DNA from 3 places in the Caldimonas aquatica genome. Region 1 is predicted to be linked to each of the others. Evidence: predicted binding sites of a transcription regulator. Region 1 holds the regulator's gene; each other region holds the start of a gene.
What was found. The regulator LexA, encoded in region 1, represses DNA repair genes until DNA is damaged. The targets are predictions, from matches to a motif close to ACTGTATNNNNATACAGT.
Positions count from the first base shown of each region.

Region 2: OMP39_RS12435 (ATP-dependent helicase) is a predicted target of LexA. The motif match lies at 7,240-7,257, and genes of this name have one in related genera.
Region 3: imuA (translesion DNA synthesis-associated protein ImuA) is a predicted target of LexA. The motif match lies at 2,531-2,548, and genes of this name have one in related genera.

Region 1 covers NZ_CP110257.1:1,785,701-1,796,089, forward strand. Annotated here, with positions in the region: gene prmB (50S ribosomal protein L3 N(5)-glutamine methyltransferase) at 1-16, shown strand, start outside; gene OMP39_RS08075 (ABC-F family ATP-binding cassette domain-containing protein) at 13-1,962, shown strand; gene OMP39_RS08080 (MarR family winged helix-turn-helix transcriptional regulator) at 2,176-2,667, shown strand; gene OMP39_RS08085 (organic hydroperoxide resistance protein) at 2,701-3,126, shown strand; gene OMP39_RS08090 (asparaginase) at 3,160-4,098, opposite strand; gene lexA (transcriptional repressor LexA) at 4,241-4,915, shown strand; gene OMP39_RS08100 (hypothetical protein) at 5,353-6,171, shown strand; gene OMP39_RS08105 (ABC transporter ATP-binding protein) at 6,224-7,864, opposite strand; gene OMP39_RS08110 (ABC transporter permease) at 7,956-9,122, opposite strand; gene OMP39_RS08115 (microcin C ABC transporter permease YejB) at 9,129-10,169, opposite strand; gene OMP39_RS08120 (extracellular solute-binding protein) at 10,183-10,389, opposite strand, start outside.
Region 2 covers NZ_CP110257.1:2,732,997-2,743,385, reverse strand. Annotated here, with positions in the region: gene OMP39_RS12480 (carboxyl transferase domain-containing protein) at 1-329, shown strand, start outside; gene OMP39_RS12475 (enoyl-CoA hydratase/isomerase family protein) at 343-1,137, shown strand; gene OMP39_RS12470 (acetyl/propionyl/methylcrotonyl-CoA carboxylase subunit alpha) at 1,262-3,247, shown strand; gene OMP39_RS12465 (hypothetical protein) at 3,329-3,733, opposite strand; gene OMP39_RS12460 (hydroxymethylglutaryl-CoA lyase) at 3,854-4,792, shown strand; gene OMP39_RS12455 (YbaK/EbsC family protein) at 4,789-5,283, shown strand; gene OMP39_RS12450 (DUF1289 domain-containing protein) at 5,291-5,515, shown strand; gene OMP39_RS12445 (2-hydroxychromene-2-carboxylate isomerase) at 5,512-6,159, shown strand; gene OMP39_RS12440 (ketopantoate reductase family protein) at 6,290-7,189, shown strand; gene OMP39_RS12435 (ATP-dependent helicase) at 7,293-9,392, shown strand; gene OMP39_RS12430 (branched-chain amino acid ABC transporter substrate-binding protein) at 9,586-10,389, opposite strand, start outside.
Region 3 covers NZ_CP110257.1:583,942-594,330, reverse strand. Annotated here, with positions in the region: gene OMP39_RS02680 (error-prone DNA polymerase) at 1-71, opposite strand, end outside; gene OMP39_RS02675 (Y-family DNA polymerase) at 124-1,488, opposite strand; gene imuA (translesion DNA synthesis-associated protein ImuA) at 1,442-2,464, opposite strand; gene OMP39_RS02665 (DUF4148 domain-containing protein) at 2,963-3,340, shown strand; gene OMP39_RS02660 (DsbC family protein) at 3,441-4,163, opposite strand; gene OMP39_RS02655 (FAD-dependent monooxygenase) at 4,252-5,394, opposite strand; gene OMP39_RS02650 (AsmA family protein) at 5,529-7,931, shown strand; gene OMP39_RS02645 (MOSC domain-containing protein) at 8,026-8,892, shown strand; gene ychF (redox-regulated ATPase YchF) at 8,993-10,087, shown strand; gene groES (co-chaperone GroES) at 10,332-10,389, shown strand, end outside.

The DNA.
Region 1 (10,389 bases):
GGGAGGCCCGCGGTGATCGTCCTCAAGAACCTGACGCTGCGCCGCGGCGCCAAGGTGGTGCTGGAAGACGTCGACCTCACCATCCATGCCGGCGAGAAGGCCAGCGTGGTCGGGCGCAACGGCGCGGGCAAGTCGTCGCTCTTTGCGTTGCTGACCGGCCAGCTGCTGCCCGATGCAGGCGACGCGAGCATCCCGCCCGGCTGGCGCATCGCCGAGGTCGCCCAGTCGATGCCGGAGACGACCGACTCGGCGACCGACTTCGTGCTGCAAGGCGACCAGGCGTTGATGGAGGCGCAGGCCGCGCTCGCGGCGGCCGAGGCCGGCGGCGACGGCGATGCCATTGCGGAAGCCCACCAGCGCATCCAGGACGCGGGCGGCTTCGACGCCCGGCCGCGCGCGCAGGCTCTGCTGCTCGGCCTCGGCTTTCGCGGGGACCAGCTCGACCGCCCCGTCAACAGCTTCTCCGGGGGTTGGCGCATGCGGCTGCAGCTGGCCCGCGCGCTGATGTGCCCGGCAGACCTGCTCCTGCTCGACGAGCCGACCAACCACCTGGATCTGGATGCGCTGGTGTGGCTGGAGAGCTGGCTCAAGCGCTTCGAGGGCACGCTGCTCGTGATCAGCCACGACCGTGAGTTCCTCGACGCGGTGACCCGCGTGACCGTCCACCTGGAGGACGGCAAGCTCACGCGCTATGGCGGCAACTACAGCGCCTTCGAGACCCTGCGGGCCGAGCGGCTCGCTCAGCAGCAGGCCGCCTACGAGCGCCAGCAGGAGCGCATCGCGCAGCTGCAGCGCTTCATCGACCGCTTCAAGGCCAAGGCCACGAAGGCGCGCCAGGCCCAAAGCCGGGTGAAGGCACTGGAGCGGATGGAAAAGCTGGCGCCGGTGCTGACCAGCTCGGACTTCAGCTTCGAGTTCCGCGAACCGGCCAGCCTGCCCAATCCCATGCTCTCGCTCAAGGGCGTGGCATGCGGCTACCCGGCCGCCACGCCGGGAGGGGCTCCCGCGGTCATCGTGCACGACGTGAACCGCACCGTGCTCGCCGGCCAGCGCATCGGCATCCTGGGCGCCAACGGCCAGGGCAAGTCGACCCTCGTCAAGACGATCGCCCGCGTCCTGGCACCCATCGACGGACAACTCACCGAGGGCAAGGGCCTGGCGATCGGCTATTTCGCGCAGCAGGAGATGGATGTGCTGCGGCCGGACGAGAACCCGCTGCAGCACCTGATCCGCCTCGCCAAGGAGGTCAGCCCCCAGGCCCGCGAGCAGGAACTGCGGGACTTCCTCGGCGGCTTCCGGTTCATAGGCGACATGGCGCAGCAAAGCGTGGGCTCCATGAGTGGCGGCGAGAAGGCCCGCCTGGTGCTCGCGATGCTCGTCTGGCAGCGCCCCAACCTGCTGCTGCTCGACGAGCCGACCAACCACCTCGACCTGACGACGCGCGAGGCGCTCAGCATGGCGCTCAACGAGTTCGAGGGCACGGTGATGCTGGTGAGCCACGACCGCGCGCTGCTGCGTGAGGTCTGCGACGAGTTCTGGCTCGTCGCCAAGGGCCGCGTCGAACCCTTCGACGGCGACCTCGACGACTACCAGCGTTGGCTGCTCGAGCAGGCCCGCCTGCAGCGCGAAGCCCTCGCCCGCGGGGATTCCCCTGCGTCGGGCGCCGCGCAGGAAAGCGGCGCCAACCGCCGCGACGAACGCCGCGCGCAAGCGCAGGCCCGGCAACGCCTCGCCGAGCAAGCCAAACCGATCAAGAAGGCGCTCGCGGCGGTGGAAGCCGATGTCGCCCGCCTGACCGAGGAAAAGCAGGCGCTCGAACAAGCCCTGGCCGGCGGGGGCCTCAGCCCTGCCGAGTTGGCCGACCACGGGCGCCGGCTGAAGGCCGTGTCCGAGGCGCTCGAAGCCGCAGAGACACGCTGGCTGGAACTCGCGGACCAGCTCGAAGCGCTCGGCGCCTCGTAGCCCGAACAGCCCGAACAGCCCGACCCTCCGCCCTGACACTGCCCGCGCGGCGGGGCGGCCCCGTTCTTGTCCGACCTGCGTCGCAGCGATGCGGGGCATGGCCGTTCTTCATCTCACTCTGGCCGAGGACCACCCTCGTTCCCGCCCCTTCTCTCGAAACGGTTTTTGTCGCTTCTATTGCGTGCTATTTAATTGTGCTCGACAATCTCCACCATGCCGCGCCGCCCTACCCCTGTCGCCGAAGACGACCTGCTCCTGCTGGACAACCAGCTCTGCTTCGCGCTGTATTCCGCCTCGCTGGCGATGACCAAGCTCTACAAGCCGATGCTCGACCGCCTCGGCCTCACCTACCCGCAGTACCTGGTCATGCTGGTGCTGTGGGAGACGGATGGCAGATCGGTCAGCGAGCTGGGTGAACGCCTGCAGCTCGATTCGGGCACCCTCACGCCCCTGCTCAAGCGCCTGGAAGCGGCGGGCCTGGTGCGTCGTGAACGGGCCACCGACGACGAGCGTCGCGTGCTCGTCCACTTGACGAGCGAAGGCCGCGCGCTTCGACGTCGCGCCGTGCAGGTGCCGAAAGAGGTCGCCTGCGCGACCCAATGCAGCATCGAAGAAATCATCGACTTGCGACAGCGCCTGCACGCCCTGCGCCGCCGGCTGCAACCGGCCGCCCTGCCTCGCGAGCGCAAGCAGGACGCGGCATGAGCACGACCTCTGTCCTCCGCTGAAAGGAACCCTGTGAAACTCGAAAAAGCCCTGTACCGTGCCGAAGCCACCGCCACAGGCGGCCGTGACGGCCGCGCCGCGACACCCGACGGCACGCTGGACGTCAAGCTGCGCACCCCTCGCGAACTCGGCGGCGCAGGCGGTGCCGGCACCAACCCCGAGCAGCTGTTCGCCGCCGGCTACTCGGCGTGTTTCCTGAGCGCGATGAAGTTCGTCGCGGCGCACAAGAAGGTGGCGCTGCCGGCAGACGCGTCGGTCACCGCGCGGGTCGGCATCGGTCCCATTGCGAATGGTTTCGGCCTGGAAGCCGAACTGATCGTCGCGCTGCCCGGACTGCCCGGCGACGAGGCTCGCGCCCTGGTCGAGGCGGCGCATCGCGTCTGCCCCTATTCGAACGCGACGCGCAACAACATCGAGGTCAAGCTCAGCCTGGCGTGACAGAACTGACGGAGGCCGGGCTGTGGGCCGGAGTCAACGACCGGCCATCAAGCGCAACAGCAGTTCCACCCGCGCCTTGCTCGGGATGAGGGGGGTGACCGGCAAGGCATCCCCCTCCCGACCCACGATCGGCCCCTCCAGGCAGCGGGTACTGCGCAACACCCGCACGCCGGCCGCCTGGGCCTCCAGCAGCGCCGTCTCCAACTCACGGTGCACGGTGCCATTGCCCGTCGCCGCCACCACCAGCCCAGCGACTCCCAGGTTGCACAGCGCGCGCACCAAGGCCCCATCGGCGTGCGTGTGGCTGGTCACGATCTCGACGCGCGGCCAGCCTGCGGGGTCGGGCTCGAGCACACCGAGCCCGAGCGGCTCCCCCTGCGGCCAGGGCCGCCACTGCCGCACGCGCCCCTCCTCCACGCAGCCGATCGGCCCCGCGTCGCCGCTGCCGAAGGCGTCGAGCCGGTAGGTGTGGACCTTGCGTACCTCGATCGCCCCGTGGATCGTCCCTGCGACGACCGCCACCACGCCCCGGGCCTGCGGATGGCGCGCCACACCGACCGCATCGAGCAGGTTCTGCGGACCGTCCGGGTGGAGCGCGGTGGCCGGGCGCATCGCCGCGGTCAGCACCACCGGCTTGGTGGGCCCGAGGACGCGCTGCAGGAAGTAGGCCGTCTCTTCCAACGTGTCCGTGCCGTGCGTGATGACGACGCCGCACACCTCCTCGCGCGCCAGGTGGTGACCGACCCGCCGCGCCAGCGTCTGCCACGTCGCGTAGTCCATGTCCTTGCTGTCGAGTTGCGCGACCTGTTCGGCCTCCAGCGGCATGTCACGCAGCGCAGGCACCGCCTCCACCAAGGCCTGCACGGCGAGTTGGCCCGCCCTGTAACCCGTGTGGTCACTGCTGCTCGCTGCCGTGCCGGCGATCGTTCCCCCCGTGCCCAGCACCACCACCCGCTTCGATTGGTTTTGCATTTCCCGCCATCCTGGATAAAAATACAGATACTGGATGCCCGAACAGTGGCGCAAGCGCCTGGGTGTGTGCGCGGCGGCCCGGGCCTGTCCGTCACCACCTTGCCGCCCCGCTCACGTGCGGGGCGCCGTTGGAGAACCGCTCATGTCCGAATCGCCCAAGCTCACCGCCCGCCAGCAACAGGTGCTCGACCTGATCCAGAGCGCGATCGAGCGTACCGGAGCGCCCCCCACGCGGGCCGAGATCGCGGCCGAACTCGGTTTTCGCTCGGCGAACGCGGCCGAAGAGCACCTCCAGGCGCTGGCCCGCAAGGGCGTGATCGAACTGGTGGGCGGCACCTCGCGGGGCATCCGGCTCAAGTCTGACACACTGCGATCCCTGCACGAGTCGCGCATCAAGCAGTTCAATCTGCCCTTGCCCAGCCTCGCGCAACTCGCGCTGCCGCTGGTGGGCCGCGTCGCAGCCGGCAGCCCCATCCTCGCGCAAGAGCACATCGATCAGACGGTGCACGTCGAGGCCACGCTCTTCCAGCGCCGCCCGGACTACCTCCTCAAAGTACGCGGCATGAGCATGCGCGATGCGGGCATCCTCGACGGCGATCTGCTCGCGGTGCAACGCAGCAAGGAGGCCAAGAACGGCCAGATCGTCGTCGCCCGGCTGGGCGACGAGGTGACGGTCAAGCGGCTGCGCCGGCACCGGCAGCACATCGAGCTGGTCGCCGAGAACCCCGACTACCCCAGCATCATCGTCGAGCCAGGCCAGGACTTCGAGCTCGAGGGCATCGCAGTCGGCCTCATCCGCAACACGATGCTGATGTGAACCGGGCGCGCGTCCGAGGCTCGGCGCGCCCGGCTTGAATGCCCGGGTTGAATTCATGTGCCGCCCGCGGGTGGCGGGCGCTCGCCGTGCAGCGGAAAGGCTGCCGTCGAGCCCCGCGGGTGGTGCCAGGCCAAGCGTCTCTCGAGCGCTTGTGCCCTTGCCTCCAATCCTGCCGAAACGTCATTGCGGTTCTTGATATTTCGGAGTTGGACATGCCTGCATCTCATTCACTCGACCTGTGCCTCAACTTCGGCACCGCGGTTGCGGCCTCGCCCGTCCCGAACGTGCGGGCCCCCGCGGCGCGGGGGCGGTCGCCGTCGCTCCAGGGCCCGTCACTTCGGGGCCCGTCTCTTCAGGGCCCCTTCCTCCTGCCCCGGCCCCCTCGGATGCTTCGCTGGCCGCAAGCCTTGGTGCGCCGGCTCGGTGAGTGGATGGGCATGCGGCCCCGCACCGAGGAGGCAACGGGGGGCACGGCCCCCGTGCCGACCGGCTGGACGGCCTTGGACGAGGCCTTGCCCTCGGGCGGCTGGCAGGCCGGCGAAGTGGTCGAGGTGTGCTCTCCACACCCGGGGTGGACGGAGATCCCGCTGCTCTGGCCGCTGCTTCGCCACGCCACTGTCTGCGGCCACCCCGTCGCACTCCTCGGTCTGCCGCCAAGCAGTCCCCTGCCCTCCTGCGTCACCGCAGACTGGTGCGTGTCGGGAGACGTTCACCCCTCCGGGGCACGCGGCGAGCAGAACCACGGGGCCACCATCCTTCCGGCGCTGCGCACGGCGGCCGAGTGGCAAGCCGCCTGCGACGCCGCCGACCGCTGGTTCGCTCGGCAAGGCCGCAGGGCACTGCTCCTGGTGTGGGCCCTGGAAGCTCCGGCCGCGGGGGTGCGGCGCCTGCGCCGGCTGGCCCGACGCACCGGTGCATGGGTCTGCGTGGTGCGCCCCAGCCTTGCACGGTGGGACGACCTGTGGGCGGACGCGAGGCTGGCTTTGCTCTGCCCGGGCGTCCGAGGTGCGCAGGTGCAGGTGCGCACGGACAACCGGCCCCTGGGGCGCACCCTGCAACTCGCGTGGCAGGCCGACATTGCGCTTCCGCCCGCGCCCCTGCACCTGGGCGACGCGCAGCCGCGCGTGCGCGTGCGGCAGGACCCGCACGATCGACGGCGTGCGGTGGTGAGCGGCCGCCTGGACGAGGTGTGCCAGGCCCTGGACCGTCTGGCGCGCGAGGAAGCGCGCGCCAGTTCCGAGGCCCACACCTCCTAGGCTCGCGGTGGGCGTGGCCGGACTGGGCCTGGCCAGGGCCGGGCCTTGGCACTCAGAGGGCGTCCTCCGGCAGCGCTGCGGCGACCAGCCGCTGCGTGTAGGAATGTCGCGGCGACTCGAGCACGTCCTCCACGGGGCCGCTTTCGACCACCTCGCCGTCCTTCATGACGATCACGTCGTGGGCCATCGCGCGGATCACGTCCACGTCGTGGGTGATGAGCAGGTAGGCCAGGCCCCGCTCCCGCTGCAATCGCTGGAGCAGCCTCAGCACTTGCTGCTGGATGGTGACGTCCAATGCGCTGGTCGGTTCGTCCAGCACGAGCACGCGCGGGTCCACCACGAGGGCGCGGGCAATGGCCAGCCGCTGCCGCTGCCCGCCCGAGAATTCGTGCGGGTAGCGGTCCAGCAGCCCGGGGAACTGCGACTCGGTGAGCCCGACGTCGGCCAGTGCCTGGGCCACCCGGGCCCGCCGTGCCTGCGCGTCGAGCTCCGGCGCATGCACACGCAGGCCCTCACCCACCAGCTCGCCCACGGTCATGCGCGGCGAAAGCGACGAGAACGGGTCCTGGAAGACCACCTGCAATTGCCGACGCAACGGTCGATCCGCACTTTGCCGGTAGGCCCACCGGCCGCCGCAGACTTCCAGTTCACCCTCGCTCGGCAACAGGCCCAGCACCGCGAGCGCGAGAGTGGACTTGCCGGAGCCCGACTCTCCGATCACGCCCAGCGTGCGCCCCGCAGCAAGACGCACCTGGGCACCCTTCACCGCCTCGAAGCGCCCCTTGCGGAACCAGCCCTTGAGTCCGGGGACGGGCACCGGGTAGGAGACCTTCAACCCTTGTGCCTGCATCAGCACCTCGCCGCCCGCAGGCTCGTCGACGTCGCGCACCGGGCGGCTGTCGATCAGCTTGCGCGTGTATGGATGCTGGGGCGCACGGAAGACATCTTCGACCCGACCTTGCTCGACCAGATGGCCGTTCTCCATCACCGCGACGCGCTGAGCGAAGCGTTTCACCAGGTTCAAGTCGTGCGTGATGAGCAGAACCGCCATGCCGGTGCGCGCCTGCAACTGCGCGAGCAGTTCCAGGATCTGCTGTCGCACCGTGACGTCCAGGGCGGTGGTCGGCTCGTCGGCGAGCAAGAGCCGCGGCTCGCCGGCCAGCGCCATGGCAATCATCGCGCGCTGGCGCTGCCCCCCCGACAGCTGATGCGGGAAGGCCCTGGCGCGCCGGGCGGGCTCGGGGATGCCGGTGTCTTGCAGCAACCCGATCGCCCGCTGCCACGCCTGGCTGCGCGTCAGTCCGTGCTTGAGCTGCAGCACCTCGGCGATCTGGTCGCCCACCGGATAGAGCGGGTTGAGCGCTGTCATGGGCTCCTGGAAGATCATCGCGATGTCTCGTCCCCGGACGGCACGCAGGTCGCGTTCCCCGAGGCCGAGCAGATCGCGCACCGGCTCCCGATCGCCCGCTCTCGGGTACAGCAGCGCCTGCCCCGTCACCTCCGCCCCTGCCGCGAGCCGCAACAAGGACAAGGCCGTTACCGTCTTGCCTGACCCCGACTCGCCCACCAGCGCGAGCCTCTGCCCAGGCCAGATTTGCAGGTCCACTCCGTGCACCACTTCGTGCTCGCCGAAGCGCACCCGCAGCCCGCGCACGTCGAGCAACGGCGGCATGTGCTCCGAGATCGTCGTCATCGCCTGGCTCCTCCCATCAGCCCACCTCGCCGTGCGATCGCCGCGGCCCGGGCGGCCTCCCACGCCCTCTCCCAGCTCGCCGGCGCCCGCTTCATCGCCGAACCTCCGGCTTGGCCGTCGCGGACACCGCCACCCCGGGCGGCGACAGCTCCGCTGCACGGCGGCGCCCGGCCTTGGGGTCGTCGGGCGTGCGCGGGTCCAACGCATCGCGCAGCGCGTCGCCCGTGAAGGTCAAAAGGAGCAACGTGATGACGAGCACCGCGAAGGTGGACAGCGAGATCCACCAGGCGTCCAGGTTGTTCTTGCCCTGGGCCAGCAGCTCGCCGAGGCTGGGCGTGCCGGGCGGCACACCGAGCCCGAGGAAATCGAGCGACGTGAGCGCGAGGATGGCCGCGCTCATGCGAAACGGCAGGAAGGTCACCACCGGCGTGAGGCTGTTGGGCAGGATGTGCCGCCAGATGATCTGCCAGTTGGACAGTCCCAGCGCCCGGGCCGCCCGGACGTAGTCGAGCTGGCGGTTGCGCAGGAACTCGGCACGCACATAGTCGGACAAGCCCATCCAGCCGAACAGGCTGAGCAGCACGAGCAGCAGCGTGATGCTCGGGCTGAAGAGCGCCGAGAAGATGATGAGCAGGTACAGCTCCGGCATCGCCCCCCAGATCTCGATGAAGCGCTGGAACGCAAGGTCGGTGCGGCCGCCGTAGTAGCCCTGGATGGCCCCCGTCACCACCCCGAGCACCACGCCGATCGCCGTCAGCGCCAAGGCGAAGAGCACCGAGATCCGGAAGCCGTACAGCAGACGCGCCAGCACGTCGCGCCCGCGATCGTCGGTGCCCAGCAGGTTCTGCGACGAAGGCGGCGCGGGGTTCGGCTCGGTGGCGAAGTAGTTGATGGTGCCGTGGTGATACGGATTGGGCGGGTAGACCGCGAAGTTGTCACCCCGCTGGAGCTGCTCGTGGATGAACGGGTCCAGGTAGTCGGTCGGCGTCTCGAAGTCGCCTCCGAACACCGTCTCGGGCGGGTTGTGAATCAACGGGAAGTACCACTGCCCCTCGTACCTCACGACCAGGGGCTTGTCGTTGGACAGCAGCTCCGCGCCGAGGCTCAGCACCACCAGCACGCAGAAGATGACGAAGCTCCAGTAGCCCAGCCGCCGGCGCTTGAAGCGCAGCCACGCGCGACGAGCGGGAGACACGGAAGGGGCCGGGGCGGTCGGGGCAGCGGCTGCCAAGGGGCCCGAGGGCGTTGCGATCGTCATGGCTCCTCAGTCGAACTTGACGCGCGGGTCCACCCACACGTAGCACAGGTCCGAGATCAACTTGGTGACCAGGCCGATCAGGGTGAAAAGGTACAGCGTACCCAGCACCACCGGGTAGTCGCGCCGGATCACGGACTCGTAGCTCAGCAGGCCCAGCCCGTCGAGCGAGAACAGCGTCTCGATGAGCAACGAGCCGGTGAAGAACGCGCCGATGAACGCTGCCGGAAAGCCGGTGACGATGGGAATGAGCGCGTTGCGGAACACGTGCTTCCACAACACGCGCCGCTCCTCCAGCCCCTTCGCGCGGGCCGTGAGCACGTACTGCTTGCGGATCTCCTCGAGGAAGGCGTTCTTGGTCAACATGGTCACGACGGCGAAGCTGCCCAGCACGCTGGCCGTGACCGGCAGCGCGATGTGCCAGAGATAGTCCACCACCTTGCCCCACAGACTCAGCTCCTCCCAGTTCGGCGAGGTGAGCCCGCGCAGCGGGAACCAGGCCAGGAAGCTGCCCCCGCCGAAGAGCACCAACAGCAGCACCCCGAGCACGAACCCCGGGATGGCGTAGCCCACGAGCACCAGGATGCTGGTGACGGTGTCGAAGCGCGAGCCCGCACGCACCGCCTTGGCGATGCCCAGCGGCACCGAGATCAGGTACGTGAGGAAGAAGGTCCACAGGCCCAGGCTGATGGACACCGGCAGCTTCTCCTTGACGAGCTCCCACACGTCCTTGTGGTGGAAGAAGCTGCGCCCGAGGTCGAAGCGGGCGAACGAGACGAGCATCCGCCAGAAGCGCTCGTGCGCCGGCTTGTCGAAACCGTAGAGCGCCTTGATCTCCTCGATCTGCTTCGCATCCACGCCCTGCCGGCCGCGGTAGGCCGCGCCGGCCGCGGCGGCCCCCTCGCCGCCGGTGCTGCGCCCTTGCAGCTGGGCCACCATCTGCTCCACAGGCCCGCCGGGCACGAACTGGATCACGACGAAGGTGACGAGCAGCACCCCCAGCAGCGTGGGGATCATCAGCAACAGGCGCTTGAGGATGTAGGCCCACATGCGACGCCCTCCTTCACCGGTTGCCCGGCGCCGCCCACCAGGTGCTCAGCACCCAGCCTTCGGGCGGGTAGTGACGCGGGATCGTTCGCGGCTGCTCGAAACGGCCGGCCCGGTAGGCAATGCGGTAGGTGCTCGAGTACCAGTGCGGCACCACGTAGTGGCCGAAACGCAGCACCCGGTCCAGCGCGCGCAGCGAGGCCACCAGCTCCGCCCGCGTCGT
Region 2 (10,389 bases), 950 kb from region 1:
GGGCGTACTCGCCGCGCTTTCTCTGGATGTGGCCCAACGCGCGCATCAGCGTGATGGGCGGCGAGCAGGCGGCCTCGGTGCTCGCCACCGTCAAGCGCGACGGCATCGAGGCCAAGGGCGGCACCTGGAGCGCGGAGGAGGAAGAAGCCTTCAAGGCGCCGATCCGCGCGCAGTACGAGCGCCAGGGGCATCCGTACTACGCCTCGGCGCGCCTGTGGGACGACGGCGTGATCGACCCGGCCGACACGCGCCATGTGCTCGCGCTCGGCCTGAGCGCCGCGCTCAACGCACCGATCCCCGAGACGCGCTTCGGCGTGTTCCGCATGTAAGGAGGTTCCGCCCATGGCTTCGACACTCGACGTGCGCCGCGACGGCCCCGTGGCCCGCGTCTGGCTCAACCGGCCCGACGTGCGCAATGCCTTCAACGACGAGACCATCGCCGAGCTGACCCGCACCTTCGCCGCGCTCGGCGAGGACGAGGGCGTGCGCGCCATCGTGCTGGGCGCCCACGGCAAGGCCTTCAGCGCCGGGGCCGACCTGAACTGGATGCGGGCGATGGCCGACTACACCTGGGAGCAGAACCGGGACGACGCGGCGCGGCTGGCGCAGATGCTGTGGACCCTCTACAGCTGCCCGGTGCCGGTGATCGGCCGCATCCAGGGCGATTGCTACGCCGGCGGGGTGGGCCTTGCGGCGGTGTGCGACGTGCTGGTCGCCGCCGAGGGCGTGCACTTCTGTCTGTCGGAGGCCAAGCTGGGTCTCTTGCCTGCGACGATCAGCCCGTACGTCATCCGCGCGATGGGCGAGCAGGCCGCTCGGCGCTACTTCGTCACCGCCGAGCGCTTCAGCGCAACCGAGGCGCACCGCCTGGGCTTCGTGCACGAGCTGTGCGCCCCGGAGGCGCTGGATGCCAAGGTGGAGGCCATTGTGCAGGCCATCGTCGCCAACGGCCCGCAGGCGGTCAAGGCCTGCAAACGGCTGGTGCAGGAGGTGGCGGGCCAGCCCCTCTCCGCCGAGCTGCGCGACGACACGGCCCGCCGCATCGCCGACATCCGGGCCAGCGACGAGGGCCGCGAGGGCGTGCGCTCCTTCCTCGACAAGCGGCCTGCCGCGTGGACCCAGCGGCAAGGGGTGTGAGAATGTTCGACAAGATCCTGATTGCCAACCGCGGCGACCAGCCGGCCCCGGCCGGCGCAGCGGCGAAGCCACAGCGCCTGGCACGCGCAGCGTGCGCAGGCGATCTCGCCGCGGGAGTCTGAAAATGTTCGACAAGATCCTGATTGCCAACCGCGGCGAGATCGCTTGCCGGGTGGCCGCCACCGCGCGGCGCCTGGGCGTCAAGACGGTCGCCGTCTACTCCGACGCCGATGCGCAGGCCAAGCACGTGCGCGCCTGCGACGAGGCGGTGCACATCGGCGGCTCCGCGCCGCGCGACAGCTACCTGCGATGGGAGCGCATCATCGAGGCGGCCCGTGCCACGGGCGCCCAGGCCATCCACCCCGGCTATGGGTTCCTCAGCGAGAACGAGGACTTCGCCGCGGCCTGTGCCGAAGCGGGGCTGGTGTTCATCGGCCCGCCCGCCTCGGCGATCGCGGCCATGGGCAGCAAGGCCGCGGCCAAGGCGCTGATGGAGCAGGCCGGCGTGCCGCTCGTGCCCGGCTATCACGGCGACCAGCAGGACGCCGACTTCCTGATGGGCGAGGCCGACCGCATCGGCTACCCGGTGCTCATCAAGGCGAGCGCCGGCGGCGGCGGCAAGGGCATGCGGCGAGTCGATCGCCCCGAGGACTTCATCGAGGCGCTGGCCTCGTGCAAGCGCGAGGCGCAGGCCAGCTTCGGCGACGACCACGTGCTCGTCGAGCGCTACGTCACCCGCCCGCGCCACATCGAGATCCAGGTCTTCGGCGACACGCAAGGCAACTATGTCTACCTCTTCGAGCGCGACTGCTCGGTGCAGCGCCGCCACCAGAAGGTGCTGGAGGAGGCGCCTGCCCCGGGCATGACCGAGGCGCGCCGGCGCGAGATGGGCGAGGCCGCGGTCGCCGCCGCGCGCGCGGTGGGCTATGTCGGGGCGGGCACGGTCGAGTTCATCGCCGAGCAGGATGGCCGGTTCTACTTCATGGAGATGAACACCCGCCTGCAGGTCGAGCACCCGGTGACCGAGGCCATCGTCGGCCACGATCTGGTCGAGTGGCAGCTGCGCGTGGCGGCCGGCGAACCGCTGCCGGCCCGGCAGGAGGACCTGCGCATCCGCGGCCACGCCATCGAGGCGCGGCTGTGCGCCGAGAACCCCGAGGCGCAGTTCCTGCCCGCCACCGGCCGGCTGGAGGTGTTCCGCACGCCGCCGGCCAGCGAGTTCAGCGTCGCCCCCGTGCGGCTGGACGCCGGCGTGCGCGAGGGCGACGAGATCTCGCCGTACTACGACTCGATGATCGCCAAGCTCATCGTGTGGGGCGACACGCGCGAGCAGGCGCTGGCCCGGCTCGATGCGGCGCTGGCGCACACGCACATCGTCGGGCTGCACACCAACGTGGCGTTCCTGCGGCGGGTGGTGGGCAGCCGCTCGTTCCGCGAGGCCGACCTCGACACCGCCCTCATCGAGCGCGAGCGCGAGGCGCTGTTCGGCGTCGAGGGCGTGCCGCTCGCCTGCGCCGTGGCGGGCGTGGCCGCCTGCGTGCTCGGCGAGGAGCGCCGGCTCGAGACGCCCGACCCCTGGTCGCGCCGCGACGGCTGGCGCTTGCACGGCATGGCGCGCCGCCGCATGGAGCTGGACGTGGCCGGGCAGCGGCATGTCGCCTTCCTCGACTACCTGCACGACGGCAGTCATGCGCTGGAACTGGGGGGCGAGCGCCTCGCACTGCGCAGCCGCGAGCTCGGCCAGGACCGCTACGACGTGCAGCTCGGCCAGGCGCGCTGGACGCTCGCGGTCTACCGGCGCGGCGAATCCTTCGCCGTGTTCGCGCCGCAGGGTGCGACGGCGGTGCAGTGGGTCGACGCCATCGCGCACGCCGGCGAAGGTGCTGGCGAGGGCGGCCGGCTCACGGCCCCGATGCCCGGCAAGCTCATCGCCTTGCACGTGCAGGCCGGGCAGGCCGTGAAGAAGGGCCAGGCGCTCGCGGTGATGGAGGCCATGAAGATGGAGCACAGCATCGCCGCGCCGATGGACGGCGTGGTCGAGGAGGTGCTGTACGCGGTGGGCGACCAGGTGGCCGAAGGGGCCGAGCTGCTGCGGCTCAAGACTGCTTGAGGCGCGGCGTCCGGCCGCCCGAAGCCGGGCCGCCACCCGCGCGGTCTGCCCCAAGGCGAAGATCCGAGGCGAGGCGGGGCGTCAGCGGGCGTCCTCGTCGCCTGGGGCTGCGGCTCGCGCCGCGCGGGGAGCCAGGTAGCGCAGCCAACGCTCCCACCAGCGCGCCCCGGGGGCCACGCCCGGCGTGCCCTGCAATGGGCCCGGCGGTGGCTCGGAGAGCCCGAAGCCCGACGTCTGGGCGGCCCAGGGGCTCGCATGGGGCGCGCGGAGTGCGGGGCCGGGGTCGGGCGTGGGCGTACTCGCGCCTCTGAAGGATTCGGCCAGCCCGCGCAGTTCGGCGTCGTCGCAGGCCAGACAGACGTTGATCACGTCGAGTGCGTAGTCTTCGCGTTTGAGCATGGCGCCGATGTCGATCCCTTCGCCCAGATGCCGCAGCAGCCCGAAGTGGATCTTCGTGGCCAGATGCAGGCGATGGTTGGCGTCCATGAAGCAAGTCCTTGTGGGAGATTGTCCCTTTGGCCCGCCGGGAGGCCCATCCCTCAAACAGGTGAAAGGCCGCGCCGGCGTGCAGAATCCGAAGTGGCCCACGCCACTGCGCATGGAGTAATGATGGTGTTGCCTACCCGTGTCACCCTGGTCGACGTCGGCCCCCGCGACGGGCTGCAAAACGAGAAGCAGCCGGTAGAGGCCGAGCACAAGATCGAGCTGGTCCACCGTCTGCAGGCCGCGGGCCTGCGCGAGATCGAGGTCACCAGCTTCGTGAGCCCCAAGTGGGTGCCCCAGATGGCCGACAACGCCGAGGTCATGGCGGGCCTGGCGCGCCGCCAGGGCGTGCGTTATTCGGTGCTCGTGCCCAACATGAAGGGGCTGGAGGCGGCGCTGCCCACCCGGCCCGACGAGGTCGTCGTGTTCGGGGCGGCCAGCGAGGCGTTCAGCCAGCGCAACATCAACTGCTCTATCGAGGAATCGATCGAGCGCTTCCGCCCGGTGGTCGCGCAGGCCCATGCCCACGGGCTCAAGGTGCGCGGGGCGATCTCCTGTGCGCTGGGCTGCCCCTACCAGGGGGAGGTGCCGCTGGACGAGGTCGAGCGCGTGGTGCGCCTCATGAAAGACATCGGCGTCGATCATGTGGGCGTGGCCGACACGATCGGCGTGGGCACGCCGCACAAGGTCCAGGCGGCGATGGAGCGGGCGCTCAAGCACTATCCGCTGCACGAGGTGAGCGGCCATTTCCACGACACCTACGGGCAGGCGCTCGCCAACATCTACGCCTGTCTGGAGATGGGCATCCACACCTTCGATGCGAGCGTCGCGGGCCTGGGCGGCTGCCCCTACGCGAAGGGGGCCACCGGCAACGTCGCGACGGAGGACGTCGTCTTCATGCTGCACGGCCTCGGCATCGAGACCGGCATCGACCTGGACGCGCTGGTCGACGCGGCCCGCTTTATCTCCGACGTGCTCGGACGCAAGCCGGTCTCGCGTGTGGCCAACGCCCTGCTGGCCAAGCGCACCCCGGCTGCGGCCGCAGGGAGGGCGGGCGAATGACGACCGTGCTCGACGAGCGTCCCGAGGGCTTTCGCCGGGTGGCGCACTTGCTGGCCTCGCTCGGCCACCCCCACGCGCCCGTGTACCTCGAGGTCGCGGCGCGCACCGCGCAGGAGGCCGCCGACGCCTTGCGCGTCACCGTCGGTCAAATCGCCAAGAGCGTGATCTTCCGCCGCAAGGAAGACGATCGCGCCGTGCTTGTGGTCACCTCCGGCGACAAGCGGGTCGACGAGAAGAAGGTGGCCGCCCTGGTGGGCCCCATCGGCCGGGCCGATGCCGAGTTCGTCAAGGAGCGCACGGGCTACAGCATCGGGGGCGTCTCGCCGGTGGGCCACGCGAGCCCGCCGGTCACGCTGATCGACCGTGAGCTGTTCCGCTTCGACGAGATCTGGGCCGCCGCTGGCCACCCGAACGGCGTATTCCGGCTTTCGCCGAAGGAACTGGTCGCGCTCACCGGCGGCGCCCCGGTGGCGGACGTCGTGCAGGGCTGAGATCGAGATGACCCGCCCACCCGCTGTCGCCGTCCGCAGCCCGTGCGTTGGCGTGTGCCGCATGGATCCCGCCACAGGGTGGTGCGAGGGGTGCCTGCGCACCATCGACGAGATCGCGTCGTGGTCCAGCCTGAGCGACGAGGACAAGCGCGCCGTGTGGATGCGGCTGCGTGAGCGGCGCCACGACCGAAGGGCGCAGGCCCGCAATCCTGCCAGCGGGAGCACGCGATGAAGCGCATCACCTTCTACTTCGACGTCGTCTCGCCCTACTGCTGGCTGGCGTTCGAACGTCTGCCGGTCGCACTCCAAGGGATCAGCCACGAAGTGGAGTACCAGCCGGTGCTGTTCGGCGCCATGCTCAAGCACCACGGCCAGCTCGGGCCTGCCGAGATCGCCCCGAAGCGCGCCTGGACGTACCGCCACGTCCTGTGGCTCGCCCGGCGCCACGGCCTCACGTTGCGGCTGCCCGCCGCCCATCCGTTCAATCCCTTGCCCTTGCTCAGGCTCGCACTCGCCTGCGGCGAGCCCGGCACGCTGCCCAATCGCCATGTGTGCGAAACGCTGTTCCGCCACGTCTGGACGACGGGAGACAACGCCGACGACCCGCAGCGCCTGGAAGCCCTCGCCCAGGCGCTCGCGCCGCGCCGCGCCCCGCAGGGCGAGGACGTGAAGACCGAGCTGCGCGCCGCGACGGAGGACGCCGTGCGGCGCGGCGTGTTCGGCGTTCCCACCTTTGCAGTGGACGACCGGCTCTTCTGGGGCTTCGACGCTCTCGACATGCTGCGCGCCTGCTTGCAGGGAGATCCCTGGTTCGACAGCGAGGACTGGCACGCCGCCGCACGCTGGCCTCGCGGCGCCTCGCGCCGCGAGGGCTGAGCTCCCCGACGTCCCCCGCCACGGCGGGGCACCCGGCAGCAGCTGCGTGCCGGGGGCCACCGATCGGCGCACAATGCTTTCCTTCAGCGCAGGCGCCGCCGGGGTGGCCTCGCTGCGCAAGGAGCAGATCATGAAGATCGCGGTGATGGGCGCGGGGGCCGTCGGCAGCTACTACGGGGCGATGCTCGCGCGTGGCGGGCAGGAGGTCGCCCTCATCGGGCGCCCCTCCCACGTCGAGGCGGTGCAGGCGGGGGGGCTCGTGCTGGAGGCGACGTTCGGGCGCTTTCGTGTGCCGATGCGCGCGAGCACGGACGCTTCGGCCGTGCGCGATGCGGACCTCGTGCTGTTCTGCGTGAAGTCCACCGACACCGAGGCGGCCGGGCGCGAGATGGCCCCTCACCTCGCCCCGCACACGCAGGTCTGGAGCCTGCAGAACGGTGTGGACAACGCCGAGCGGCTGGCCGCGGTGCTCGGCCGGCCGGTCAGTCCGGCGGTGGTGTATGTGGCCGTCGAGCTGGCCGGGCCGGGCCATGTGCGCCACCACGGCCGCGGCGAACTGGTCGTGCCCCCCGGGCCGCACAGCGAGCGTCTGGCGCCCGCCTTCACCGAGGCGGGTGTGCCTATCGCGTTCAGCGAGCACGTGCGCGGTGCGCTGTGGGCCAAGCTCATCCTCAACTGCGCCTACAACGCCCTGTCGGCGATCACGCGTCTGCCGTACGGCGTGCTGGTGCAAGGGCAGGGCGTCGAAGCGGTGATGCGCGACGTCGTGCGCGAGTGCCTCGAGGTGGCCCGGGCCGAAGGCGTCGAGGTGCCGGGCGACGTGTGGGAGGCCGTGCGTCGCATCGCCCAGACCATGCCGTCTCAGTACTCCTCCACCGCGCAGGACCTGATGCGCGGCAAACCCACCGAGATCGACCATCTCAACGGACACGTCGTGGCCCGCGGCGAGGCACTCGGCGTGCCGACGCCCGTGAACCGCGCGCTGTGGGCCTTGGTGCGGTTGATCGAGCGGCAGGTGCCGGCGCGCTGAACCCTGCGCGGGAGGTCGCCCGCGCACCGAAAAAGTCACGGCTTCGGCCCTCTGGACGGATATACAGTTGGCATCCGTTCCGCCCCGCCGACGCCGTTTGCCCGTGCCCTCTGTCCTCGCCCCGGATCTGGATCTCGCCGCGCCCGCGCAGGGGCCGTGGTCGAAGCTGAACGAGCAGCAGCTCGAGGCGGTGCAGCACGGCGTGGGCCAACCCTCGGCGCCGGCGCTGCTGGTGGTCGCCGGCGCCGGCAGCGGCAAGACCATGACCCTGGCCGCGCGCGTCGCGCGGCTGGTGCTCGCCGGGGCCGATCCCCAGCGCCTGCTGCTGCTCACATTCTCGCGCCGCGCCGCGCAGGAGATGGAGCGCCGCGCCGGGCAGCTGCTGCAACAGGCCCTGGGGCAGACGAGCACGCGACGCCCGCCGGAGTTGCCGTGGGCCGGCACCTTCCACGCGATCGGCGCGCGGCTGCTGCGTGAGTACGCCGCCCGCGTCGGGTTGTCCGAGCAGTTCACCGTGCTCGACCGGGGGGACGCCGAGGACCTGATGGGCTGGTTGCGGGAAGAACAAGGCCTGGGCCGGACCCACAAGCGCTTCCCGCTCAAAGGCACTTGCCTGGCCATCTACTCGCGTGCCGTCAACAGCGAGGAACGCCTGGTGGATGTGCTGCAGCTGCACTACCCCTGGTGCGCGGAGTGGGCGGCGGAACTGAAGGGGCTGTTCCGGGCGTACGTGAGCGCCAAGCAAGCCCAGCGGGTGCTGGACTACGACGACCTGCTGCTGTACTGGGCCCAGATGATGGAAGACGGCCGCCTTGCCCGGGAGTTGGGCGAGCGCTTCCAGCACGTGCTGGTGGATGAGTACCAGGACACGAACCGGCTCCAGGCTCGCATCCTGCGCGCGCTCAAGCCCGACGGCCGCGGCCTCACGGTGGTGGGCGACGACGCGCAGGCGATCTACGGCTTTCGCGCGGCCGAGGTGCGCAACATCCTCGACTTTCCTTCTCAGTTCGAGCCGCCGGCGCGCGTCGTGACGCTGGAGCGCAACTACCGCTCGACCCAGCCGATCCTCGATGCCTCGAACGCGGTGATCGAGCGGGCCGCCGAGCGCCACGCCAAGCGGCTGTGGACGGATCGGCGCGACGGCCCCCGACCGCAGCTCGTCACGGTCGAAGACGACATGGCGCAGGCGCGCTGGGTGGCCGACCAGGTGCTGGCGCACCGCGAAGGCGGGCTCGCCCTGCGTCGCCAGGCGGTGCTGTTCCGCTCCAGCCTGCACAGCGCGGCGCTCGAACTCGAGCTGATGCGGCGCAACATCCCATTCGTGAAGTACGGCGGCCTCAAGTTCCTCGAGGCCGCGCACGTCAAGGACGTGCTCTCGTTGCTGCGCTGGGTGGAGAACCCGCGCAGCCGGCTGGCCGGCTTTCGCGTCGCACAGCTCGTCCCGGGCATCGGCCCGGCGGCAGCGCGCCGGCTGCTGGATGCGATCCACGAGCAGGCCGATCCGCTTGCTGCGCTGGCCGCGTTCAAGCCGCCTTCGGCGGCGGCCGGCCAATGGCCCGAGCTGGTGCGCGCATTCACGCGCCTGCGTCGCGGCGAGGTCGCGTGGCCCGACGAGGTGGCGTATGCCGTGCAGTGGTACCGCCCGATGCTCGAGCGGCTGTACGAGGACGTCGCCGTGCGTCTGGCAGACCTCGACCAGCTGGCCCGCATCGCAGCGGGCTATTCCAGCCGCGAGCGGTTCCTCACCGAGTTGACGCTCGACCCGCCGGAAGCCACCAGCGACGAAGCCGGTGCCCCCGGCCGCGACGAGGACTACCTGATCCTGTCGACCATCCATTCCGCCAAGGGCCAGGAATGGCAGGCTGTCTACCTCCTCAACGCGGTGGACGGATGCATCCCCTCCGATCTGAGCACCGGCGAGATCGCGCAGATCGAGGAAGAGCGGCGCCTGCTGTACGTGGCGCTCACACGCGCGCAGCGCCACCTGCATGTGATGGTGCCGCAGCGCTTCTACGTGCATCAGCAGTCCCGGCTCGGCGGGCGCCACGTCTACGCCTCGCTCACCCGCTTCATCCCCGAGCCGGTCTCGCGCCTGTTCGAAGCCGTCGGGCCGCTTACGCCGGACGGCCAAGCGCGCCCGCAACCGACCGGGGGCGACGCGACACTCGACGTGCTCGCGCGGGTGAGGGCGCAGTGGGACTGAGGCGCGGGGGCCCAGTCGTGCCGCAAGCACGGCACCCGTTCGGCCACGCACCGCGCCTGGACGAGCAAGTACGCCGGCGCCACGGTCGCCGCCACGGTCGCCGACCTGGCCCGCGAGCGCGGAGCTGAGCACGAACGGCAGCAGCCCCGAGCTCAGGCCGTCGAGGCTGCCGATCGCGAGGGGTCCACGCGGTTCAGCCCGGCCGCTTCATCTGACAGGAGGTGGGCGTGCTGGACACGTAGGCGTCGTAGACCTTGACCGGCTGGAAGTTCAGGCCCGTGTTCTCGACGCTGTAGTTGAGCTTCGCGTCGGCCTTCTGCCACACGGAGATCCACAGCGGCTGCTGCAGCTGGTGGTCGGCACGTCGCATCTCCACCTCGCCGCTGTAGCTCTTGAACTTCAGCCCCTCCATCGCCGCGGCCACCTTGCCGGGGTCGACGGACTTGGCCTTGGCGATCGCCTGCGCCAGCAGCGCGTAGGCATGGAACACCGGGCCGTGGCTCCAGTCGTCGTTGAAGCGGGACTTGAACTCGTCGCCGTACTTGCGCACGTCGCCGCCCATCGCGGAATGCCGCGTGGACACCTCGAACACCTTGCCCGCGCCGGCGGCGCCGATCGCGGTGGGGCCGCCGGTGAGGCTGGCGTAGTAGGTGTAGAAGTTGACGTTCAGCCCCGTCTCGTTGGCCGATTTCACCAGCAGCGCAAGGTCCGAGCCCCAGTTGCCGGTGATCACCGTGTCGGCGCCGGAGGCCTTGATCTTGGCCACGTAGGGCGCGAAGTCGCGCACCTGCGCCAGCGGGTGCACGTCGTCGCCGACGATCTGCACGTCCGGGCGCTTACGCGCCAGCGTGTCCTTGGCGTAGCGCGAGACTTGGTGGCCGTGGGTGTAGTTCTGGTTGATCAGGTAGACCTTGGAGACGGCCTTCTGCTCCTTCAGGAAGGTGGAGAGCGCCTCCATCTTCATCGACGTGTCGGCATCCACCCGGAAGTGCCAGTA
Region 3 (10,389 bases), 1.2 Mb from region 1:
TGCGAGGCCCCTCGCTGGAAGCTGAAGTTGCTGAGCGCATGCAGCTCGGCATAGTCGGGCAAGGCCGTCAACGCAAACTCCTTCGATCCTCGCCGCCGGGCTCCCACCTGCCGGGCGGCCCGCTCACCCGAACACTCCCTGCAGGAACCATCCCCCCCTTTCGCCGCTGGTGGACGCAGGATCGCGCGGGGGCATGGCATCGCGGCGCTCCCGGTACACCCACAGCAGGCCCACCTGCTCGCCATGCGCGACGAAATAGTCGCGGGCGACGGAAGCTGTCTCGCCGTCCCACCATCCGGTCTCGACGCGGTGCGGGCCGCTCAACAGCCGCAGCGGGCCGTGGTGATGAGGGCGCCCCTGCCGGGTGGACAGGGGCAAGGGCTGGGGCAGCCACCAGGTGGGCCGCGGGCCTGCAGGCAGCGCGTCGTCGGGCAAGGGCGCGGGCGTCGTCCAGCCAGCGGCCGGCACCCACCGTTCGCACTGCGGCAAGCGGTGGTCCGAACGCAACACGGGCCGCAGCACCTGCTCGGCCCCCAGCCGGGCCGACAACCGCTCGAGCAGTTGCACGAGCGACTCCCCTTCGGCAGGCGGACGCTCGGCCTCGAGCGCCAGCGCGCGGTTGTCGGGCGACCACGGCTCCACCGTCTCGGCCCTCAGTCGCAACTCGCCCACCGGGCCGGCCAAAGGCATACGGGCGAGCCGCTCGCTCATCAGACGCAACAGATGGCCGGGCTCGCGCGTCAACTCCGCGGTGCGAATGCACAGCTCGCCCGCATCGTCCACCCCCGGGCGATGGAAATCGTGCCGCCACTGCAGCACCACCTCGCGCACGCCGGCCTGACGCGCGGCCAGCCAGCCGCACAATTGCAGCACCAGACGGCGGGCCCCGAAGAGCAGGCCTGTGGCGTCCTCCACCCGGCCGGGCAATTCCAGCCGCGCCGCGAAGACCTCCGGCAACTGCAGCCACTCGAACCGCTCCGGCTGCAAACCGTAGGCCCGGTCGAGGGCCTGCAGCACCTGCGGGCCGAACCGCCTGGCCACCCCCCCGCGCGGCAAGCGCCGCACGTCGCCCAGCGTGCGGCAGCCGAGCCGCGCGAGCACCGGCTGGTGCCGTGCCAGCCCGGGCAGGCATTCCAGCGGGACGGCGTCCAGGCGCAAGGTCCAGCGCCCCTGCGGCAGCCGCAGGCCCCGGGCATGGCACCGGGCCACCGCCAGCGCCCCCCAGGCCGTCGGGGCGACGGCCGCCGCCTGGCAGCCCAGCTCGGCGGCCTCGCGCACCACCCGCTCGCGCAAGGCCTGCGCACCGCCGAAAAGCCGCAGACTGGCTTGCACCTCGAAGAGCACGCACTCCTCCCACAAGGCGACCCGGGGCGTGAATTGCAACGCCCACCACCCGAGCGGGGTGACCTCGTCGGCATGCGACCGCTCGGCAGGCGAAGCCTCAGTCGACGAGGTCGAGGGGCCGATCAGCGCGAACCAGTACGGCATCGGTGCGCTCCGGGGTGGGGGGCGAAGAAGAAAGAGATGGCGATGGCATGGCCCCCGCCACGGAAGGCGTCGGGACCGATCCCGGGGCGGCATTTCCGCGAGGGGCCTGTGCCGTCGGGAGCTGTTGACGCAGCCTGGGGGCCATGACCCGGGCGAGACCGGGTGGCAGGACGTGAAGCTCGATCTCGCCCTCGTGCCAGGGCCCGCGGCGCTTCAGCAGGCGGACCGACAAGCTCGTGGGAGAACGCTGCGCGACCTGCACCCGCAAAGGCGCCGGTGAGCTTTCGCGAGCCGCCGCCTCGGGACGGAACACGAACACACAGGCGCGGCCCCGCTGGGCCTGTGCCTGCAACCGCCGCAAGGCCGGCGCACGCACCTGCGGCAACCAGGCCAACACCGCCCCCACCTCGTGGCACTGGAGGGCCTGCTCCGCCGCCCAGAGGGCGTCTTGCAGGGTGCGCGGCACCACCCGCACGAGCTGGCTCGCCTCCATGTCCCAGCGATGCAGCCCGGCCATGCAGGGCCGGCGCGCCTCGCCGGGCGCCTCGATCATGACGATGGCGGGCCGTCGCACCGGGACGGCGCGGCCCGCGGGGGAGGGCTCGCCCCCGCCCCCCAGCTGGCGAAGGGCCGGCATGAGCAGGCGCCACTCGCACCCGGCCAGCGGGGGCAGCAGCACTTCGGTCAGCGCCCGCACCGGCCAGCCGCCGCCGGGCAGCTCACGGTCCAGCACGGCATGTCCGGTGGGCAGCACCCGCTCCAGGCGGCGACCGAGGCGGTCTCCCCGCCACAGACGATCCCCCCACGCGGCCTCCCATTCGGCCCGCCCCCCCGCGGCCGGCTCGCCGGGCGCGAAGCCGGCCCCCGCGGGATCGGCCGCCCCGGCCCCGCCCTCCCCAGGGACGGCGCCGGACGCCTGGCAGGACGAGACACCCCGAGGCGACGGAGGCAGGAAGGAGCAAGAAGGGCCAGACATGGGGATGAAGCGCCCCCGACCGAGGGCGCCGCCAGGGCGCACCCGGGAACGCGGGGACGATGAATGACTGTACGAATATACAGTATTCGAGGCACCCCTCCCATGCCCCTGCTCCAGCCGGGGCCGCACTCTGTCACACCGAGGGCACCCAAGCAGAGCCTCGGCCTCCATCGCCTGCTCCTGCGCGCTTCCCGGCCTGCCGGTCCGGCCCCCGGTCAGGCTCCCCGTGCCAAGCGACAACTTCTGGACGACGGCTCACGACGAGGCGGGACCGGCCACCCGCCGACGCGCCTTCGCCATCGTTCGAGCTGGCGCAATGATCCGTTTCCAGAGACGGCCTTTTTGCAAACTGGTGGAAACCCTAATCTCTCGACATCGGATCGGCAGATGCCTCGCTCACCCGACCCACCGGTCGCCAGGAGTCGGGGCGCCTGCCAGGGCACCGCGGGCCATGCCCCGGTCCCATCCGACCGTCACGACACATCGAAAGGAACCACCATGAACAAGCTGTTTGCCTCTGCCCTCGTCGCCTCTGCCACGCTGCTGTCCTTCGGTGCGCAAGCCCAGGAAGCGACCCCGTTCCCCGAGTCCAACGCCGCCTCGACCAAGAGCCGCGCCGAAGTGATGGCCGAGCTGCGCCGCGCCCAGGCGAATGGCGAGATGAAGGTGTACGAGGAAGGCTACTTCCCCCAGGCCCGCAGCACGCGCACCCGCGCCGAGGTGGTGGCTGAGCTGCGTCGCGCGCAAGCCAACGGCGAGTACGCGCTGCTGCAATCGGAGGCCTTCGACCCGGTGGCCTACGACACGCTCGTGGCGAAGAACCGCGCCGCCGAGGCCACCCGCCTGGCGACCCAGCCTGCGCCTGCGGTTCGCTGAGCCGCGCCCGCCGGCCGCCGTGCCCCTCGCCACGAGGCAGGCGCGGCGAGTCGTGCCAGCCCGGCCGGCTGGGGCGGCCCGGCTGCCGGCTCTTTGGCTCCTACGAGCGCTTGGCGGCCTGCGCCAGGCGCTGTTCCAGCTGGTCGGCGCCGATGGCGCCCGGCACGCGGGTGCCGTCCTCGAACACGAGCGTGGGCGTGCCGGTGATACGGTGCTTGCGCGCGAACTCGGTGTTGCGGGTCACCGCCCCGGTGTCGCACTTCGCGCCCTGCGCAGGCGGCACGTCGCGCAGCATCCAGTCCTGCCATGCCTTCAGACGATCCTTCGCGCACCAGACGGCGTGCGACTTCTCGACCGAGTCGGCACCGATGGGCACCGGATAGAGGAAGGTGTAGACGGTGACGTCCTTGACCGACTGCAAGTCCCGCTCGAAGCGCTTGCAATAGCCGCAGTTGGGGTCGGCGAACACCGCCAGCTTGCGCTTGCCGTTGCCGCTTTTCCAGACGACGGCGTCCTTGAGCGGCAGGCTGGCGAAATCGATCGCGGTGAGCTTGGCCAGGCGCTCCTCGGTAAGGTTGCGCCGCGCCTTGGTGTCGAAGATCTGCCCCTGGATCAGGTAGTTGCCCTCGGCATCGGTGTAGAGCACGTCGGTGCCGATGCGCACCTCGTACAGGCCGGCCACCGGCGTCTTGCTGACCTCGTCGATGGTGGGCAGGTTGGGCAGGCGCTCGGCCAGGTTCTTGCGGATGGTGGCCTCCTGCGCGGCGGCCCACGGAGCGACGCAGGCCAGCAAAGCGGCAGCGGCCGCGAGACGATGCTTCATGAAAGATTCCTCGAGGCGAACGAAACGAACCACCGGCGAGCCCGACGCCCGAAAGCGCGCCCAGGCACCGCAGGCGCGGCGGGTGCGCTCATGAGTCGAGCGCACGCGCCGTCAGCCAGCGCTTGAGAAGCCCCAGCCGATTGACCAGACCCAGGCCGCGGTTGCGAAGTTCCCGCAGCGGAGCGCCTTGGTGCGCGAAAAGATGCAACAGCCCGTCGGTGACGCGGCCCATCGCCCAGGTGGGCGCGGCGCGCTCGCGCTCGTAGCGCCGCAGCAACTTCTCGTCGCCCAGCGCTCGCCAGGGCTCCCTGTCCTGCAGGATGCGGGCGAGGGCTTCCACATCGGCCAGCCCCAGGTTCAAGCCCTGCCCCGCCAGCGGGTGGACGACATGAGCCGCATCGCCGAGCAGCACCCACCCCGGCCCGCACCAGCGGCTGGCGCGCGCCAGCGCCAGCGGCCAGGCCGCGCGGGTCGAGCGCAGTTGCAGGTGGCCGACCTCCTCGCCGCAGGCGGACTGCAACTCGTGCAGGAAGGCGGCATCGTCCAGGGCCATCAGCTCGGCTGCGCGCGCCTGCGGCAGCGACCACACCAGCCCGTAGGAGACCTCGGGCTCGGGACGGCCGAACGGCAGCAGAGCCAGGATGTCGGGCGAGCGGAACCACTGACGCGCCACACCCGCGTGCGGGCGATCGGCCACGAGGCGCGCCGCGATCGCCGTCTGGCCGTAGCCGAAACGCTGCCATTCCACGCCCAGAGCCGCCCGCGCCGCCGACTCCTTGCCTTCGCAGATGGCGGTGAGGTCGGCCTCGACGGGCGCGTCGACTTCCGTCACGTGGGGCTGGTAGCGCAGCGCCTGCGCCAGCGCGACTTCGAGCGCGGCCGCATCGACGATCCAGGCGAGCTCGCCCACGCCCTGCTCCCAGGAGGAAAACTCCAGCGCTCCGGCGCCGCGCAGATCGCCTTCGATGCGCATCTCGTACACCGGGGTGGCCGCCGCCGGCGGCAGGGCGTCCCACGCCTTGACGGCGCGCAGGAGTGCGACCGACTTCTCGCTGAGCGCGTAGGCGCGCACGTCCTCCTGCCCGGGCAGCCCGTGCCCGGGGCGCAGGGCCCCTGGGCCGGTCGGCACGCGGGTGATCGCGACGGAAAGACCGAGACGGGCAAGCGCGAGGGCGAGCGTCTTGCCCACGATGCCGCTGCCGCGCACGAAGACGTCGTAGCCGGAGTTCATCGCGCCATTGTAGGGAGCCCCTGCCCCTCGAAACCCGCGCGCAGCACCACCCCGCGGCGCCTCGGGGCAGCCGGCGTTCGTGCCGGCGTCGGCGGCGCAACCCCGGCACAATAGCTGGGACCATGGACACGAGAATGAAACGATGGGCGCAGTGGGGGGCGCTGGGGCTGGGCGGCGTGGTGCTGCTCGCCGGCGCGATCGGCGCCTATCTCGTGGCGACGTTCGACGCCGATCGCTACAAAGGCGTGCTGATCGAGTGGGTGCGAGAGCATCGCCAGCGCGAACTGCGCATCGAAGGCCCCCTGGAACTCGAGCTCTGGCCGCGCCTGCAAGTCCGGCTGCAAGGCGTCTCCCTCAGCGAGCACCGACGCCCGCAGGAAACCTTCCTCGCCCTGCGCGATGCCCGGCTGGCCGTGGAGGTGTGGCCGCTGCTGCGCAAGTCGCTCGTGATCGACCGCATCGAGGCCCGCGGATTGACGCTGCGCTACCTGCGCGACGCGCAGGGCCGCAGGAACATCGACGATCTGCTGGGGCGCGACGACGGCCCCGAAGACAGCGCGGGCAAGAGCGGCCCCCTGCACTTCGACGTCGCGGCGCTGGACCTCTCGGACGCGACCGTCACGGTGCACGACGAGCTCGGCGGATTGCGCGGCGATGTCGTCGTGCGGCGGCTGCAGAGCGGGCGCCTGGCCGACCAGCTGAGCGCACCGGTCGAGGTCGACGCCACGCTCGAACTGCTGCAGCCCGGGGTGCAAGGGCGCCTGTCGGGGAAGACCCGGCTGCGCTTCGACCGGGCCGCCTCGCGCCTGACACTCTCGGACATGCACCTCGCCTACCGGGGCGAGGCGCTCGGCGTGCGCGGGCTGGACGCCGGCATGCAAGGCTCGCTGGTGTACGAGGCGGGGTCGCGTGCGCTGCAGGCCGAGAACCTCGTCCTGCGCACCCGAGCCGAGATCGGCTCGCTCAGGTTCGAGCCCTCCGAGCTGAAGGCGCGGCGCTTCGCGTATGACCCGGCCCGTCGCGCGCTGCGGCTCGAAGAGCTCGACGTACAGCTCGATGCGGTGCGCGACAAGCATCCGCTGAAGGCCCAGCTGCGCTGGCCCGCGTTGGAGGTGACCGGCGAGCGTCTGACGGGAAGCGCGATGCAAGGCCAGGTGGAGCTCAAGGGCGAACAGCCGTTGCGAGTGACGTTCTCGTCGGCCGCGCCCGTGGGCAATTTCGATCTGCTGCGCCTGCCGGGTTTCGAGGCACGGCTGGAGGGCACGGGGCCGCGCAAGCTGACAGGCGAGCTGAGGGCCGATCTCGCGCTGCAACCCGAGAAGGGCTCGGTCGCGCTCGACGCGCTCGCAGGCAGGCTGCGCATCGAAGACCCCAAGCTCAAGCCGCTGGACGCGCGGCTCGGCGGGCGCGCGACGGCCTCTCCCCAGGCCGCGCAGTGGCAGCTCGAAGGCGCCTTGAACGACAACGAGTTCGACACTCGAGGACGGGCCCTCTTCACGGGGACGGTGCCGACTGTGCACATGCAAGGGCGCTTCGCCCGGCTCGATCTCGACCGGCTGCTGCCCGAGCGGGCGGAGCGGCCCGCCTCGGCCGCGGCCTCGCCCACCCCCACGCCGCCCGACACGCCGGTGGACCTCTCCGTGCTGCGGGAATGGCAGGGCAGCCTCGCGCTCACGGCCGGTGAGCTGAGCTGGAAGCCCTACCGGCTGCGCGACCTGCGCCTGGACGCCAACCTGGAAGGCGGGATGCTTCGCGTGCCGCGCTATGCAGCCGGCCTGTGGGGCGGCCGCGTCGAGGGCAGCGCCTTCGCCGATGCGCGCGCCCAGCGGGTCGTGCTGAAGGCGCAAGCGCAGCAGATCGACGTTGAAGCGGCGTTGCGCGACGTCGCCCGCAAAGACCTGCTGCGCGGCACCGGGCGCTTGCAGCTCGACGTGGAAAGCGCCGGTCGCAGCCTGCAGGAGATGAAGTCGCGGCTTGCGGGCAAGGCGACGGTGCAGGTGCGCGACGGCGCCATCAAGGGCGTGAACCTCGCCCGCACGCTGCGCGAGGCCAAGGCCGCGCTGTCCCTGCGCCAGGACGCCCTGCAGCGGGCGAGCCAGACCGAGGAAACCGACTTCAGCGAGCTTTCGGCGACCTTCGACATCGCGCAAGGGGTGGCGCGCAACGACGACCTCGACGCCAAGAGCCCCTTCCTGCGGCTCGGCGGTGCCGGGGCCATCGACATCGGACGCAATCGCATCGACTACACGCTGCGCGCCACCGTGACCGACACCTCCAAGGGCCAGGGCGGGAGCGACCTCGCCCGGCTGCGGGGGTTGACGTTGCCGGTGCGGCTGACGGGGCCGCTGGAGGCGGTGGACTGGCAGATCCAATGGTCGGCCGTCGCCGCCGCGGCGGCCGAGGCGGCCGTCAAGAGCCGGATCGAGGACAAGCTGCGCAAGGAGCTGGGCCTGCCCTCCCCGCCGGAGGGCGCGGCCTCCGAGCCCGTCCGCCCGCGCGATCGACTCAAGGACACACTGAAGGGACTGATCCGCTGACGTCACGAGCGGCCGCCCATCCTCAGGGGCCGGCCGCCGCATCTGCACCTCGCGACATCACCGCCCCCCGCTTCCACACCGCCGAGGCATGCCTGTGAACGAGGACTTGCGCTTTCGCATCCACTCCCTGTACGTCTACCCGGTCAAGTCCTGCGCGGGCGTCGCGCTCGACGAAGCCCTGCTCGTTGAAACCGGCCTGGAGCTCGACCGCGCCTGGATGGTGGTGGACGAGACGGGGGAGTTCCTGACTCAACGGCAGCGGCCGCGCCTGGCGCTGGTGCGGCCGCAACTGCGCCCGCACGACATGGTGTTGCGCGCGCCCGGCATGATCGCGCTGCACATCGCCTACGACACGGTGGAGGCGCCCACGCGCGTGCGCGTGTGGGACGACGAGGTGGCTGCCTACGACATGGGCGACCTGGCGGCGCAATGGTTCAGTGACTTCCTGGGCCAGCGCGTGCGACTGGTGCGCTTCGACCCCGAGCAACGCCGCCTCTCGAGCCTGCGTTGGACAGGCGGGCGCGAGGCGCTCAACCAGTTCAGCGACGGCTATCCCTTGCTCGTCACCTCGCAATCGGCGCTCGACGAGCTCAACACCCGGCTCGCCGCGGCCGGGCGCGCGCCGGTGGGCATGGAGCGCTTCCGCCCCAACCTGGTGATCGACGGTGGGGACGAGCCGCTCGATCCTCACGCCGAAGATCACCTGGACGAGTTGGAGATCGACACGCCGCAGGGCACGGTGCGATTGGCCCTCGTCAAACCCTGCGCGCGCTGCCCCATCCCCAACGTCGACCCGGCCACGGGCACGCCGGGCCACGAGCCGGGCGACACGCTGGCCGGCTACCGGCGCGACCCTCGGCTCGACGGGGCCATCACCTTCGGCATGAACGCCATCATCCTCGAGGGCGTCGAGTGCCTGCTCCAGCCCGGCATGCGGGGACGGGCCCGGTACAAGTTCTGAAGGCGGCCGGCGGCCCGCCGGCCATTCCCGCTTTCGGCGCCGGGCGTGCGCCCCCGCATAAAATCGCGCGTTTCCCCCAACGCCTCGAAAGACGCCCGCCATGAGCCTCAAATGCGGCATCGTGGGGCTGCCGAACGTCGGCAAGTCCACCCTCTTCAACGCCCTGACCAAGGCCGGCATCGCGGCCGAGAACTACCCGTTCTGCACCATCGAGCCCAACGTGGGCGTCGTCGAGCTGCCCGACCCGCGCCTTGCCAAGCTGGCCGAGATCGTCAAACCCGAGCGCGTGGTGCCGGCCATCGTCGAGTTCGTCGACATCGCGGGGCTGGTGGCGGGGGCGTCCAAAGGCGAAGGGCTGGGCAACCAGTTCCTCGCGCACATCCGCGAGACGGACGCCATCGTCAACGTCGTGCGCTGCTTCGACGACCCGAACGTCATCCACGTGGCCGGCAAGGTCGACCCGATCGCCGACATCGAGGTGATCCAGACCGAACTGTGCCTGGCCGATCTGGCCACCGTCGAGAAGGGCCTGCAGCGCTACACCAAGGTGGCCAAGGCCGGCGGCGACAAGGAGGCGCAGCGCCTGGTGGACGTGCTCGACAAGTGCCAGGCGGCGCTCAACGAAGGCCAGCCGGTGCGCACCATCGACTTCAGCAAGGAAGAGCTCGCCGTGCTCAAACCGCTGTGCCTCATCACGGCCAAGCCGGCGATGTTCGTCGGCAACGTCGCCGAGGACGGCTTCGAGAACAACCCGCTGCTGGACCGGTTGCGCGAATACGCGGCCAAGCAGAACGCGCCGGTGGTGGCGATCTGCGCCAAAACCGAGGCCGAACTCGCCGACATGAGCGACGAGGACAAGCTCATGTTCCTCAAAGAGATGGGCCAGGACGAGCCGGGCCTCAACCGCCTCATCCGCGCGGCCTTCAAGCTGCTGGGGCTGCAGACCTACTTCACCGCCGGCGAAAAGGAAGTGCGCGCCTGGACCGTCCCCATCGGCGCCACCGCCCCGCAGGCCGCAGGGGTCATCCACACCGACTTCGAACGCGGGTTCATCCGCGCGCAGACCATCGCTTACGAGGACTTCGTCGCCCACGGCGGCGAGCAGGGCGCCAAGGACGCCGGCAAGATGCGCGCGGAAGGCAAGGAGTACGTCGTCAAGGACGGCGACGTGATGCACTTCCTGTTCAACGTCTGAGTCTGCGCGACGTCTGGGTCTGCACAGCGCAGGCGCGCCGGCCCCCGCCCGCCCCCCGGCACACGGGGGAGCCACCCTTGAAACGCCGGGCTGCGTCCCTATAATCAGCTGCTGTTAGCACTCTCCATTGGCGAGTGCTAGTAACGCCGCCGGCACTGCGGTGCGCGGCGGCACAGGAATGTGAATGAGCGCTCACATGCGCTCATTGCATTTGAGAGAGAGCCTTCTCATCCAAGGAGATGCAATGAAACTTCGTCCGTTGCACGATCGCGTGATCGTCAAGCGCCTCGAGAACGAAACCA